Methylotuvimicrobium sp. KM2: one gene and its partner. Each later gene encodes a partner of the first gene's protein in a complex. Links are inferred from orthologs where the notes say so. Each region holds a gene or a part of one and is shown in the gene's direction. Other genes may lie near its edges.

Region 1 (6,755 bases):
GCGTGATTCATTCGATGGTCGATTATGTCGACGGCACTGTGTTGGCGCAAATGGGTAATCCCGATATGCGTATACCCATTGCCCATGCGATGGCGTGGCCGGAGCGTTTCGACTCCGGTGCCGCACCATTGAATATATTCGACGTTAAGCACATGGATTTCGAACAACCCGATCTTCAGCGTTTCCCTTGTTTACGCTTGGCGATTCAAGCGGTCGAGGCAGGCGGTATTATGCCGGCTGTATTAAATGCAGCTAATGAAATCGCGGTTGCTGCTTTTTTGGACGAGAACGTCCGTTTTACCGACATTCCTTTCATTATTGAACGGAGCATGCATCAATTCAAAGCCGATCCGGCCGATACGCTGGATATTGTATTGGCAGCCGATAGCAAAGCCCGGGAAGTAGCTGAGCGCATCGTCGAAGAACTTAAGCGTTAATTGGGTTAATGAGTACGCTGTTTTATTTTATTGTCGCGATCGGTATTCTGGTTTCGTTTCATGAGTTCGGTCATTTTTGGGTCGCGCGAAAAACCGGCGTCAAAGTACTGAGGTTTTCGGTCGGGTTTGGTAAGGTTATTTGGTCTTATCAGAAATCGCCTGCGTCGACCGAATATGTCATCTCGGCAATACCTCTAGGCGGCTATGTGAAAATGGTTGACGAACGCGAAGGCAAGGTGGCCGATGAAGATTTGCCTTTCGCATTCAACCGCCAGCCATTATGGGCGCGGTCGGCGATTGTCGCGGCTGGACCCTTATTCAATCTAATGTTAGCCGTGCTGTTTTTCTGGATCGTGCTATTCATAGGTGAAACCGGCTTACGCCCGATTATCGGTCATGTCGAGCCTGGTACGCTTGCCGCCGAAGCCGGCTTGCTCGAAGGCGAGGAGATCGTAGCGGTCGATCAAAAAAACACCGCGACTTGGTCGGAGGTTATTGAGTCGATTATCTCGGCGGCCATGACCGGTCGAGAAAGTGTCGATGTTACGGTAAAAAACATCGATGAACAGCGATATTCGCGGCTTATCAACCTTCCTGAAGAATTGCGAAGCGAGCCTGATAAACTTTACGATAAATTAGGTCTTAAACCATGGATGCCGCAGCTCAGGCCGATTGTCGGGCGAGTGCTGGAAGGCATGCCGGCGGCCGATGCCGGATTACAGTCCGGTGATTTGATTGTTTCTGCTAATGGTGAGCCGATCAATACCTGGTTGCAATGGGTTGACTATGTGCAAAATAGCCCAGGAAGACTTATCGACCTGACTATTGAAAGGCAAGGCGTGCAATTGAGTCTCGAAATAACGCCTCAAAAAGTCGTCGAAACAGACGAGGTTGTCGGTAAAATCGGCGTGGCCGCTGAAATTCCAGAAGACTTGATGGCGTCGTTGCAAGTGCGCAATGATTTACCGCTTTGGCCGGCCCTGACGGGGGCCGTTTCGAGAACCGTTTTTTTTAGTACCGCAACACTCAAAATGATGGGTCAGATGATTCTCGGTAATGCTTCTGTGAAAAATCTTAGCGGTCCAATCAGTATCGCTCAGTTTGCCGGGCTTTCGGCTGAGCGCGGAGTTGTCGAATTCCTGTCTTTCTTAGCGAAAGTTAGCATCAGTCTTGGCGTGCTTAATTTATTGCCGATTCCGGTGTTAGACGGCGGTCATTTGTTGTTTTTTGCGATTGAAGCGATTAAAGGCAGCCCTGTTTCGGAAAAATTCCAGGTTGCGTTACAACAGGTCGGTATTTTGCTGCTACTGTCGTTGATGGTATTGGCTTTATTTTTGGATTTGGAGCGTTTGTTTCAATAAAAAAGCCGCTCCGCTTTAAAGCCTTTATCCCAGAAAAAGCCTTTCACCATGAAGAAAAATTTAGTTCAATAGCTTGTTATACGTTTGTATAGAACTTTCGCTCACCAAACAGGTAATAACTTTCGCACTTCAAATTTCGGCAGTGCCTGAGGAGGCGCCGGGGAGTGCGGCCCCTCACCTAACGTTAGGTGAGGGGCCGGCATGGAGCTGGCATAGAGCCAACAAGGATGTATTCACCCAGCACCTAAATTCCACAGCCCATTGGCTAGGATTAATTGTCTTGGTAATTTAGGTGCTGGGTTCACGGCGTCCTTCGACGGACACCCCGGCGCCGAATTTTGATCTGCGATGGGTATATATCAACAGACGACAGTAAGCCGATAGAAAAGCCCTGAATACTGGCTTCTGTTTTTTCATAGGGTAATGAACAAAATACTCGCTCAACAGTCCTAGAAACGCATGAGTCAATCTGAATTTATGGAAACGTTATGAAACAAATACTTAAAAGAGTGGTGTTGCTTGGCTCGGTTTTAGGCATGAGCATTGCTCAAGCCGATGAAGCGGCCATCAAGGCGGCTTTAAAAAAATCGATGCCAAACTTCAATCCTGAATTGATTAAGCCTTCCGAAGTAAAGGGAGTCTATGAAGTCACGGCGGGGGCAACTATTTTTTATGTCTCCGATGACGGCAAATACTTATTTCAAGGGCGCTTGATCGACCTTGAAGCCAGAACCGATTTGACTGAAGCGAAAATGGCTAATACGCGAAAGAATACGCTGGAAAAGTTGGGACAAGATCAAATGATCGTGTTCAAGCCGAAATTAGGTCAACATAAAGTATTTATTTTTACCGATATCGATTGCGGCTACTGTCGGAAATTGCATTCCGAGATCGATCAATATATGGCAGAAGGCATTACTATTCAGTATTTGTTTTATCCGAGAGCTGGGAAGGGCTCTGATTCTTATACCAAAGCCGTTTCGGTATGGTGTGCGGAGGATCGTAACGATGCTTTAACCAAAGCCAAGCAAGGGAAAACCCCCGAAGCCAAGACCTGTACCAATCCGGTCGATGCGCACATGAAGCTCGGTAACGATTTCGAAGCGCGCGGAACGCCGATGATAGTCACCGAACAAGGTTCTGTATATCCGGGTTACTTACCGGCCAAACAACTGGTTGAAGTATTGCGCGAAGAAAAAGGTTTATAGAATAATCCGGCTAGGTTGTGGGTGCTTGAGAACGTTTATTCTATAACTGCCTCGCATCAAATTTCGGCAGTGCCGGAGGAGGCCTCGGGGTGCTAGGTCGATTTTTGCTCCTGCAAAATCGACATTCACGCCATCCATAGCGCTCGCAAAGGCTTTGCCAGCATGGAGCTGGCATAGAGCCTACATGGACGTATTCACGGCGTCCTTTGACGGGCACCCCGAGGCCGAATTTTCATCTACGATGAGTATAAATATTTCGTGCGGCCATGTTTTCGGCTTTTATGGCAATACGCTTTGATAAAGGTGTTTAAATTGCTATTAATTTATAATTTGCTAATATACTAACAAATTATAAGTCCATGAGGTACAAGACGATGAACTCTCCGATCAATCAACAACGCCGACAATGGTTAAAGTATGCCGCTTTTGCGGCAGCCGGTGCGGCGACTTACCCCTCTTGGGCGCAATCGGGCGGAGCCTTTAAAGCGGTCAATACGCCTTCCGCGAACTTTCATCCCGATGTGGAAATCGAACTGACGCAGGATATCGCGCAGGTTCCTATCTTCGAAGGGCCTGAAACCCGAGTTTGGAAAGTGCGGGCTAAAGTTCTTAAAGGTCCGGCTTCATCGATAGAAAATCATCCCGATACCTATCTTGCGCCGACGATTCGCCTGAAGAAAGGCCAAAAAGTCAGAATTCATTTGAATAACAATTTACCGGCGCATTCGATTTTGCATTGGCACGGACTGCATGTGCCGGCCAATATGGACGGCAATCCGATGTACGCGGTCAGTCACGGCGAATCTTATATCTATGAATTCGAAATTCTGAATCGTGCCGGAACCTACTGGTATCACGCTCACACCCATAGCGTCACCGCCCGACAAGTCTATTCGGGTCTTGCCGGCTTGTTTATTGTGCATGACGATGAAGAACGGGCTTTGAATTTGCCCAAGGGTGAATTTGATCTGCCGTTGGTTATCCAAGACAGAAGCTTCGATAAGAATAATCAGCTCGTCTACAGCGACCACATGATGCAACGCATGCAGGGCTTTCTCGGCGATCGGATTTTTGTCAACGGTCGGCCCGATTATGTGTTGCCTGTCGCGGGACAGGCCTATCGGCTGCGTTTGCTAAACGGGTCAAATTCTCGGATCTATAAACTGGCCTGGTCGGACGGCAGTAAAATGACTGTGATCGGTACCGACGGCGGATTGCTGGAAAGGCCGAAGCAGTATTCCTATGTGATGTTGGCTCCAGGCGAAAGAATCGAGCTTTGGGCCAATTTCAGCGGTCGTTCGGTGGGTTCTGAGATAAGCATGCGCAGCTTGTCGTTCGATATTGCGACACACGGTCATGGCGGCATGGGCATGATGGGTGGCGGTCGCGGAATGATGGGCGGAGGACGGCGCGGCATGATGGGCGGGGGTATGGGCATGATGCACTCTTCCGATCTGCCGTCGGGTAGTGAATTTTCTTTATTTAACGTTAAAGTGATTAAAGCCGGCAAATCGTCGCAGAGTTTACCGGAGCGCTTATCCACGATACCTAAGTTGAATGTTCGCGATGCAGCGAATAACAAAGATCCAAGAACCATTAGTTTGTCGATGCGGCACATGTCGGCGTTATTGAATGGGCGTTCCTACAAAATGGACGATGTTCGCGACGATGAAATCATTCCTGTCAATAGCTTGCAAGTCATCGAATTCGACAATGGATACAGTGGCATGAACGGCATGCCGATGCCTCATCCGATGCATTTACACGGCGAACAATTTCAAATCATCAAACGCCAAGTCAATCCGAAATCGAGAGAAGCGTACCGAACGATTTCCGGTGGATTGGTCTGGGGCGGTTGGAAGGATACGGCGCTGGTGATGCCCGGCGAAAAGGTGACCGTATTGAAACCATTCAATGATTTTATAGGGCTATTTATGTATCACTGCCATAATCTTGAGCATGAAGATATGGGCATGATGCGTGATTTCTTAATAAAATAATCTGAGTTCGGTTTATATACTCACCGTAGATGAAAGTTCGGCCCCGTGGCGCCTATTAAAGGCCCAGCACCTAAATATTATCCAAGCCAATTAACCATGACCAATGGGTTATGGATTTAGGTGCTGGGTAAATACGTCCATGCTCTATGCCAGCTCCATGCTGGCTGGCAAAGTCTTTACTGATTCCCCCCCCCGCGCGACTTCTTAAGCATCGCCGAAATATGAAGCGGGAAAGGTATAATTCAGCAATTGCCGAGAAGCAAAAGTCCGCCCTGCCGCCGACACCTGTCAATCGAGCAACCGAACCCTCCGTAAAATAGGGAAGTTGTTTACGACCATATCCTTAGCAGGTGAGGGCGCTAATTCTCTATTAATATCCTCAAGGCACAGTTTTTTTGGAAGCAGGCAAACAATTTTGCGTTAAATGAGGGTTGCGATTACAATCATTTTATGTTTTAAGTTTAATTTAATTTAAATCAATTGGGTGAAAGAGCGCCGAGTTCAAAAATAACAATGAATAATGCATACATCGGTCGCACAGTCAGCGAAGCTCCGTTTCAACTCGAACTACTTGCAGCAAAATCAAGGCAAGCGATAGTTTGTGAATTCAGTAAGGCGTGTCGACTCGGTAGCGATACCGGCAATGATGTTCCGATAACTGGAGAAGGTGTTTTACCACGGCACGCCAAAATTTTTGTTAGTGAAGATAGCGCATTATTCATTGCTGCGATCGACGATGCGCCAATTACCGTTAACGGCAGGCTTGCCGACAAACCATTGATGCTGAATAACGGCGATTGGCTTTTATTCGGTTCCACGCCTTTTCAAATCAAGTTTCAATTGAATCAAGCCGCTGATGACGTTTTGCCCGGCGATGATGCATCCGCCGGCATTACTCTGACAGGAAAATCGGCGCTAACGATAGGCCGATTACCTCAATGCGATATAACAATACCTTCGCCGCTGGTGTCCCGTGAACATGCCAAATTAACCAGGGAGCCTACGGGATGGATTATCGAGGATTGCGGCAGCACCAACGGAACCTTTGTCAATGCGGTGCGTATCAAAGGTAAGCAGCAGGTGATAGCCAATGATTGGTTGAGCTTCGCCGCATTCGACTATCGGTTCGACGGACACGCCATTATTCCATCGAATCAAGACGGTCAAGTCAAGATCGAAGTCTATCGGTTGACCAAAGAGGTCAAGGAATCGTCGGGTCAGACTAAACGTTTGTTGGATGGCCTGAGTTTTGCGATTCATCCGGGCGAATTCGTCGGCATTTTCGGCACCAGCGGTTCGGGTAAATCGACGTTGTTGGATGCGCTGAACGGACGACGGCCCGCCACTAGCGGTGAAATTTTATATAACGAAATCGATTTGTACGGCGCGTTCGATTTGTTTCGAGCGGCGATCGGGTATGTGCCTCAGCAGGACATCGTGCATCGCAAAATCGTCATGCAGCATGCGTTGAAATTCACCGCTAAACTGCGTCTGCCGCCCGATACCTCGGATATTGAAATGGATGAAAATGTCCTGAAGGTGCTTGAAAAAGTCGGGTTGGCCGAGAAGGCGGGATTGGCAGTCGATACGCCGACACCCTTGAGCGGCGGTCAACTGAAACGCGTTAGTTTGGCGGTGGAATTGGTCGCCAATCCGAATGTGTTGTTTCTGGACGAAGTGACTAGCGGGCTGGATGCCGGTACCGACAAAAAAATGATGCAATTGTTTCGGAGTTTGGCCGAGGACAAA
Region 2 (6,930 bases), 780 kb from region 1 along the record:
ATGCGATGCACCAAGACCCGGGTCTTGCCGCTACCGGCGCCGGCTAAAACCAACATTGCGCGGGACGGCGCCGATACCGCTTCGCGTTGAGCATCATTGAGAGGATTAATAATTGAAGTAATATCCATTTGTTATCGTTGAAACATTTCTATAAGCTATGCGCGTTTAAGGAAAGCAATAATGACGGCCGGACCGGGCTTTAATAACCAACATTAATTAGCAGAGGGGACTTACAATGAGCTTCGATTTTAAACGCATGATAAAATTCGAACACAATCTTGGCGATAAGGATAAAAAATACCGCATGTTCGGAGGCGCGGCATTGGTATTGATATCTTTATTCACCGCAAAAATTATTTTATTACTGTTAGGAACCGTATTGATCGGCACCTCTTTTTTCGGTTGGTGTCCGGTTTATTCCGGGCTCAACAAGAACACTTGCACTAGCGGCGAACCGGAAAGTAGCCAATAAGCCGCTTAATTTCTACAGGGACGTAGATCAAGCGGCTTAATAAGAAAGACCTGTCAATCCTCCTTTTTATATTCGCCTTCCAAGACATTATTATCTTTGGATCGCCCGGGATGAACCGCGCTACCCGTCTGTATCAGGTGGTTCTCAATCACATAACGGGCGATTTTGCCGCGCAGCTGAGGTATTAGACATGCAAAGCCAAGCACATCGGTAAAAAAACCGGGAGTCAATAACAATGCTCCACCAACCAGCAATATCGGCCCTTCAATCATTTCGTAAGCGGGAACCACGCCCTGGTTCAAATTATCTTGAAAACGCCTTAAGGTCGCAAAACCTTGCTGTCTTAACAAAGCAGCGCCCAATACGGCAGTAAATACCACCAAAACAACCGTCGGAAATACACCGATCAAGCCGCCGATGGGCAGCAGCAAATAAATCTCCAAAAAAGGAATGATCAAAAAACACAAAAATACAACTTGAAAAACTTTCATTTAAAATTCCTAAACAAATTTCACATTGGAAACAGATAACCCCGGAAAGTTTCCCATTTGAAATCAATTATACCTACTCTAAGATCGAAATCCGGCACCGGGAGCCCTCGGGCACTTCCGAAACTTGAAGTACGAAAGTTATGAACCCATTTTCATCCGCTCAAAATCAATGAACCAAGACCGGCGAAAAATCGCACCGAGACCTTATCCTGAATTAAACGTTACAATATAGGGATTTTAAAACCGAAACTCCAGAACAAATTGACCGAGTCTCCAGTTATGTCGAATCACATTATCCTCTTTTGCACCTGTCCGGATCAGAATACGGCAAGCTCTATCGCTCAAACATTAATCGTAGAAAATTTAGCCGCTTGCGCAAATATTCTTCCAGGATTGACTTCCGTTTATCGCTGGCAAGATCAAATCGAAACGGATCAGGAATACCTGTTGCTCGTTAAGACACGACGCGATATTTACCCGCAAGTGGAACAACGCATACAAGAGACGCATCCCTATGAACTTCCCGAGATCGTCGCGGTCTCTGTCGAACACGCTTTGCCTGAGTATCTGAAATGGATCGATTCATGCCTATCAAAATAATACTGCTTTGCCTCATTGCAAATTTTCATCAAGCCGTCTTTGCCATCAGCGAAAGCGACTTACTGCCGCAAGAGCAAGCTTTTAAACTCACCGCCAAGGCTAATACAGAGAATAAAATCGTTCTAACCTGGCAGATCGCCGACGGCTACTATTTGTACCGTGATAAATTGGGCGTTGAAAGCCGGTCAGAACGGATTACACTCGACGATATCACTTATCCTCCAGGAAAAACGAAGCATGACGAGTTTTTCGGCGACATGGTCATTTATCGAAACAAACTCGCCGTTGAAGTGCCGATCATCAAGCTAGACAATGCGCTTAACACCTTGCAATTGACAGTTAAACATCAGGGTTGCGCCGATATCGGCATTTGTTATCCTCCTCAAAAGACCGCACTGACGGTAGACCTAGCGCCTCAAGAGGCTCCCGCGAAAACCGGCTCGATTTTCGGCTTAGTTCAGGGCCTGAGCGACTTAAAGCTAAATCTGTTCCAGGATGAATTGCTTCCGGCGGAACAAGCCTTCCGCTTTTTCGCTTCGGTCAAGGACCCGAACACGCTGACCGTCAATTGGCAAATTGCGGAAGGCTATTATCTATATCGCGACAAATTTCAATTCGATATCCTAGATTCCGAAAAAGTAAAAATCGGCAACTTCACTTTGCCCGGAGGCACGCCTTACCACGACGAGGAATTCGGCGACGTTGAAATCTTCCGTAATGACCTAAGCTTCGATTTGCCGATTAACCGCTATCAAGCGGATCAACAAAATATTATTCTTCAAGCACAATTTCAAGGCTGCGCGGATCGAGGCGTATGTTATCCTCCGATGTCGCAAAGCACGCCATTGGATCTACCGATGACCGCACAGGCATCGAAGCCGATCAATGCCTTTACAAGCACTCGGGTCGACGAACCGCAATCCGAACAAGACCGCATCGTTCAATCTTTGCATCAAAACACGCTCTGGCTAACATTACTGTCCTTTTTCGGCTTCGGGTTGTTACTTTCTTTCACACCCTGTATTTTTCCGATGATACCGATTTTATCCGGCATAATCGTCGGTCAACGCAACCGGGTAACCACTAGCCGCGCCTTTCTTTTATCACTGAGTTACGTCACCGCCTCCGCATTGACCTACACGGTTTTCGGTGTCTTGGCAGCGTTATTCGGCAGCAATCTACAAACGACCTTTCAACAACCTTGGATTATCGCGCTGTTCAGCGGTATTTTCGTATTGTTGTCGTTGTCGATGTTCGGTTTTTACAACCTAGAAATGCCCGCATCGATTCAAACTCGACTGCATAAATCCAGCGACAAACACCGTGACGGTTCGTTTTGGAGCGCGGCGATCATGGGCTCGTTATCTTCTTTGATCGTAGGCCCCTGCGTTGCGGCTCCGTTGGCCGGCGCGTTGATCTATATCGGCCAAACCGGCGATGCCGTGCTCGGCGGCATCGCATTATTCGCGATGGGATTCGGTATGGGAGTGCCTCTATTGATACTCGGCGCATCGGCCGGAAAACTATTACCGAAGGCCGGTCAATGGCTGAATGCAACCAAAGCGGTCTTCGGCGTGATCATGCTGGCTGTCGCCCTATGGATGCTGGACCGTATTTTGCCGCCCGATATCACGATGTTCCTATGGGCCTTATTACTGATCATACCGGCCATTTACCTGAAAGCGATTGACCCGTTGAGCGAAAATGCAGGCGGCTGGAAAAAGCTTTGGAAAGGCGCCGGAGTCGTGATGCTGACCTACGGCGTCCTGTTATTGATCGGCTTAGGCATGGGCAACCATAACCCGCTAAAACCTTTGCAGGGACTGAGTTTAGCAAGCACAGCCAAGGCCGAAAGCCCCCTGCCCTTTGTCGAAGTCGCCTCGCTACATGAGCTCGAAAACAGCATAGAAAGGGCAGCCCGCAACAATCAACCGGTCATGCTCGACTTTTATGCCGACTGGTGTGTCTCGTGTAAGGAAATGGAGGCCTATACTTATATGCACCCTGAAGTCAAACAAGAACTGAATCGCTTCGTTTTATTGAAGGCGGACGTCACGGCAAACAATTTTGAACATCAAGCCTTGCTGAAAAAATTTAACTTAGTCGGGCCTCCGGCCACTTTATTTTTCGGTACCGACCTAGCCGAAAAAAAACATTTACGCGTGATAGGCTATCAGGATGCCAACGCTTTTTTAAACATACTGCGGCAAGTTGATTTATGAAACAAACCACGGCACTTATTATCGCCGCAGTTGTCGCTTTAGCCGGCGGAATTTGGCTACAAAATAAAACACAGCCGGAAACGCATAGTGAAACCATGGAACTACCGGATTACCGACTACCCGATTTGAACGGCAACGAACGCAGCCTATCCGAATGGCGAGGAAAAATCACCATCGTCAACTTTTGGGCAACCTGGTGCCCTCCTTGCCGCGAAGAAATCCCCGAATTTGTTGCCTTACAGCAAGAATACCAAGACCGTGGCTTGCAATTTGTCGGCATCGCTATCGAAACTAAAGAATCGGTCAAAAAATATCTCGACTTTGTCGACATCAATTATCCGATGCTAATCGCCGGCGACCAAGGCATCATCTTGACTCAACAATGGGGAAATTCTGCCGGAATCCTTCCTTTCAGCCTTATCTTCAATCAAGAAGGTCGAATAATTCATAAACAATCCGGACAATTATCCCGCAACAAGATTATCGAAATCATCGAACCTCTGATGGACTGAGAAAACATCAAATCATTCGATAAACCATGTAAATGTCTTAAAAGATCCAGTGATTACGCCTTATTTGTGTTAAATGACATAAATATGGACAAACGTGCTTAAATTAGGGAGAATTATCGGCACCGAATCTAAATTAGCACTTCAATTGCATGGCGAATATTTGCGTTATTAACGGTCCGAACTTGAATCTGCTGGGTCTAAGAGAACCTACCCATTACGGTAGCAAAACCTTAGCCGATATACAGCTGGCGATGGAAAAATCCGCCTCGACTCTGGGTCACGCGCTCCGTTTTCACCAATATAACGCCGAACACCAAATCGTGGAATTGATTCATCGATCTTTTTCCAACGATGTCGATTTTATCATTATTAATCCAGCAGCTTTTACTCATACCAGCGTGGCGATACGCGACGCATTGCTGGCGACCAAGATTCCCTTCATTGAAGTGCACCTGTCGAACGTACATGCCCGGGAAGCTTTTAGAAAACATTCCTATTTTTCGGATATTGCCGTGGGAGTTGTTTGCGGACTGGGAGCCATCGGTTACGAATTGGCCTTGACGGCCGCTCACGAGATATTAGCAAAGAGAACATAACACAATGGATATTAGAAAAATAAAAAAACTGATCGAGCTCATCGAAGAATCGGATATTGCCGAATTAGAAATCAGTGAGGGGGAAGAATCCGTCCGAATTAGTCGTTACTCGAATGCCGCCCAAGTGAACTACGCACCGGCTCAATTCGCTCCGACCACCCCATCTTCGGCACCCGCACCAAGCCCTGTAGAACCGACAGAGAAAAAAATAACCGGTCATATTGTAAAATCGCCGATGGTCGGCACTTTCTACAGGTCCGCGTCTCCCGGCGCCAAACCTTTTGTCGATATCGGACAATCGGTACAAGCAGGCGATACTCTCTGTATCATAGAAGCGATGAAAATCCTCAACCAAATCGAAGCCGATAAAACCGGTACAGTAACGCAAATATTGGTTGAGAACAGCCAACCCGTCGAATATGACCAACCTTTGTTTGTCATTGAATAACAACCCAAAGGTATTTAATCATGTTCGATAAAATAGTCATCGCCAATCGAGGCGAAATAGCCTTGCGCATCTTGCGCGCTTGCCGTGAACTTGGAGTCAAGGTTGTCGCGGTACATTCCGTGGCGGACCGGGATCTAAAACATGTTAGGCTAGCCGATGAGTCGGTTTGCATAGGCCCCGCCCCATCCACCGATAGCTATCTAAATATCCCAGCCATCATAAGCGCGGCCGAAGTCACCGATGCCGAAGCCATTCATCCGGGATACGGCTTTCTATCGGAAAATGCCGATTTTTCGGAAAAAGTAAAGCAAAGCGGCTTTGTTTTCATCGGCCCGAATGCAGATACGATCCGCATAATGGGCGATAAAATCGCCGCAAAAAAGGCAATGATAGCCGCCGGCATTCCCTGTGTACCGGGCAACGGCAATCCGTTAACCGACAATAATAAGCAAAACCTGCAAATGGCTCAGGAAATCGGTTACCCGGTTATCATCAAAGCCGCCGGCGGCGGTGGCGGACGCGGAATGCGCACCGTACATACCGAAGCCGCATTGATCAATGCCATTACCATGACGAAAGCGGAAGCGAGTGCCGCGTTCGGAAACGATACCGTGTACATGGAAAAATTCCTGGAAGATCCCCGCCATATCGAATTCCAGGTGATGGCCGATTCACACGGTAATGCGATCCATCTTGGCGAGCGCGATTGCTCGATGCAGCGAAGGCACCAAAAAGTCGTCGAAGAAGCGCCGGCACCGGGCATTACCGACGAAGAACGTAACCGTATGGGCGAATTGTGCGCCAAAGCTTGCCGCGATATCGGCTACCTGGGCGCAGGGACCTTCGAGTTCCTGTATGAAAAAGGCGAATTCTTCTTCATAGAAATGAATACGCGGGTTCAAGTCGAGCATCCGGTTACCGAAATGGTCACCGGCTTCGATATCGTTAAGGAACAATTACGTATCGCCTACGGATTACCCTTATCGATTACTCAAGAGCAAGTCAAAATTCAAGGTCATGCGATCGAGTGTCGACTGAATGCCGAAGACCCCAAGACCTTCATGCCCTGTCCCGGTACGATCCATCAATTCCACATGCCGGGCGGCCCCGGCATTCGGTGCGAAACACACATCTATAACGGCTACAAAGTACCGCCTTATTATGATTCGATGATCGGTAAGCTAATCGCGCACGGCGAAAACCGCAATAGCGCCATTGCAAGAATGACAACCGCATTGAACGAAATGGTGATCGACGGTATAAAAACGAATATACCGCTCCAAAAAGACATCATGACCGACTCCGGATTCATCGCCGGACAACGCAACATTCACTATCTTGAAAAGCTATTGGACTTAAACTAGCATGCTTGATTGGGTCGGGTCACGCTATCGCTGACCCGACCGCAAGATCCCAGCTGAGTAAGCATTTCCAGTAAATACCCTCCTTTAATCGACAATGATGGCTTTATGTCCTGGCATCAATTAAGCGTGATTACCGACGAAGTCTCGGCGCCCGAACTTTCTGATTATTTCAGCGATCTGGGCGCGGTTTCGGTTACTTACATGGACGCCGAAGACCAACCGGTC

The links.
Region 2: the proteins of WJM45_RS15885 (region 1) and dsbD are in contact, whole or in part, in a crystal structure (PDB 1JZD), measured with the Escherichia coli proteins. The link is inferred for Methylotuvimicrobium sp. KM2 from one-to-one orthologs.

Annotation. Positions count from the first base shown.
Region 1 is NZ_CP150634.1:3,780,168-3,786,922, reverse strand. Bases 1,307-4,146 are described here. They hold WJM45_RS15885 (DsbC family protein), read left to right. Parts: upstream 1,307-2,286; coding sequence 2,287-3,006; downstream 3,007-4,146. Other genes in these bases: WJM45_RS15880 (multicopper oxidase domain-containing protein), read left to right, coding at 3,381-4,146; rseP (RIP metalloprotease RseP), read left to right, coding at 1,307-1,798. Also shown: ispC (1-deoxy-D-xylulose-5-phosphate reductoisomerase), read left to right, coding at 1-437; more of rseP, read left to right, coding at 446-1,306; more of WJM45_RS15880, read left to right, coding at 4,147-5,006; WJM45_RS15875 (ATP-binding cassette domain-containing protein), read left to right, coding at 5,520-6,755. UniProt on the Escherichia coli protein: Acts as a disulfide isomerase, interacting with incorrectly folded proteins to correct non-native disulfide bonds.
Region 2 is NZ_CP150634.1:3,005,714-3,012,643, forward strand. What follows is about bases 1,152-4,166. They hold dsbD (protein-disulfide reductase DsbD), read left to right. Parts: upstream 1,152-1,547; coding sequence 1,548-3,785; downstream 3,786-4,166. Other genes in these bases: cutA (divalent-cation tolerance protein CutA), read left to right, coding at 1,243-1,563; WJM45_RS12620 (redoxin domain-containing protein), read left to right, coding at 3,782-4,166. In the rest of the region: uvrD (DNA helicase II), read right to left, coding at 1-128; WJM45_RS12600 (DUF2892 domain-containing protein), read left to right, coding at 236-472; WJM45_RS12605 (FxsA family protein), read right to left, coding at 526-963; more of WJM45_RS12620, read left to right, coding at 4,167-4,297; aroQ (type II 3-dehydroquinate dehydratase), read left to right, coding at 4,447-4,893; accB (acetyl-CoA carboxylase biotin carboxyl carrier protein), read left to right, coding at 4,898-5,341; accC (acetyl-CoA carboxylase biotin carboxylase subunit), read left to right, coding at 5,362-6,705; prmA (50S ribosomal protein L11 methyltransferase), read left to right, coding at 6,811-6,930. UniProt on the Escherichia coli protein: Required to facilitate the formation of correct disulfide bonds in some periplasmic proteins and for the assembly of the periplasmic c-type cytochromes.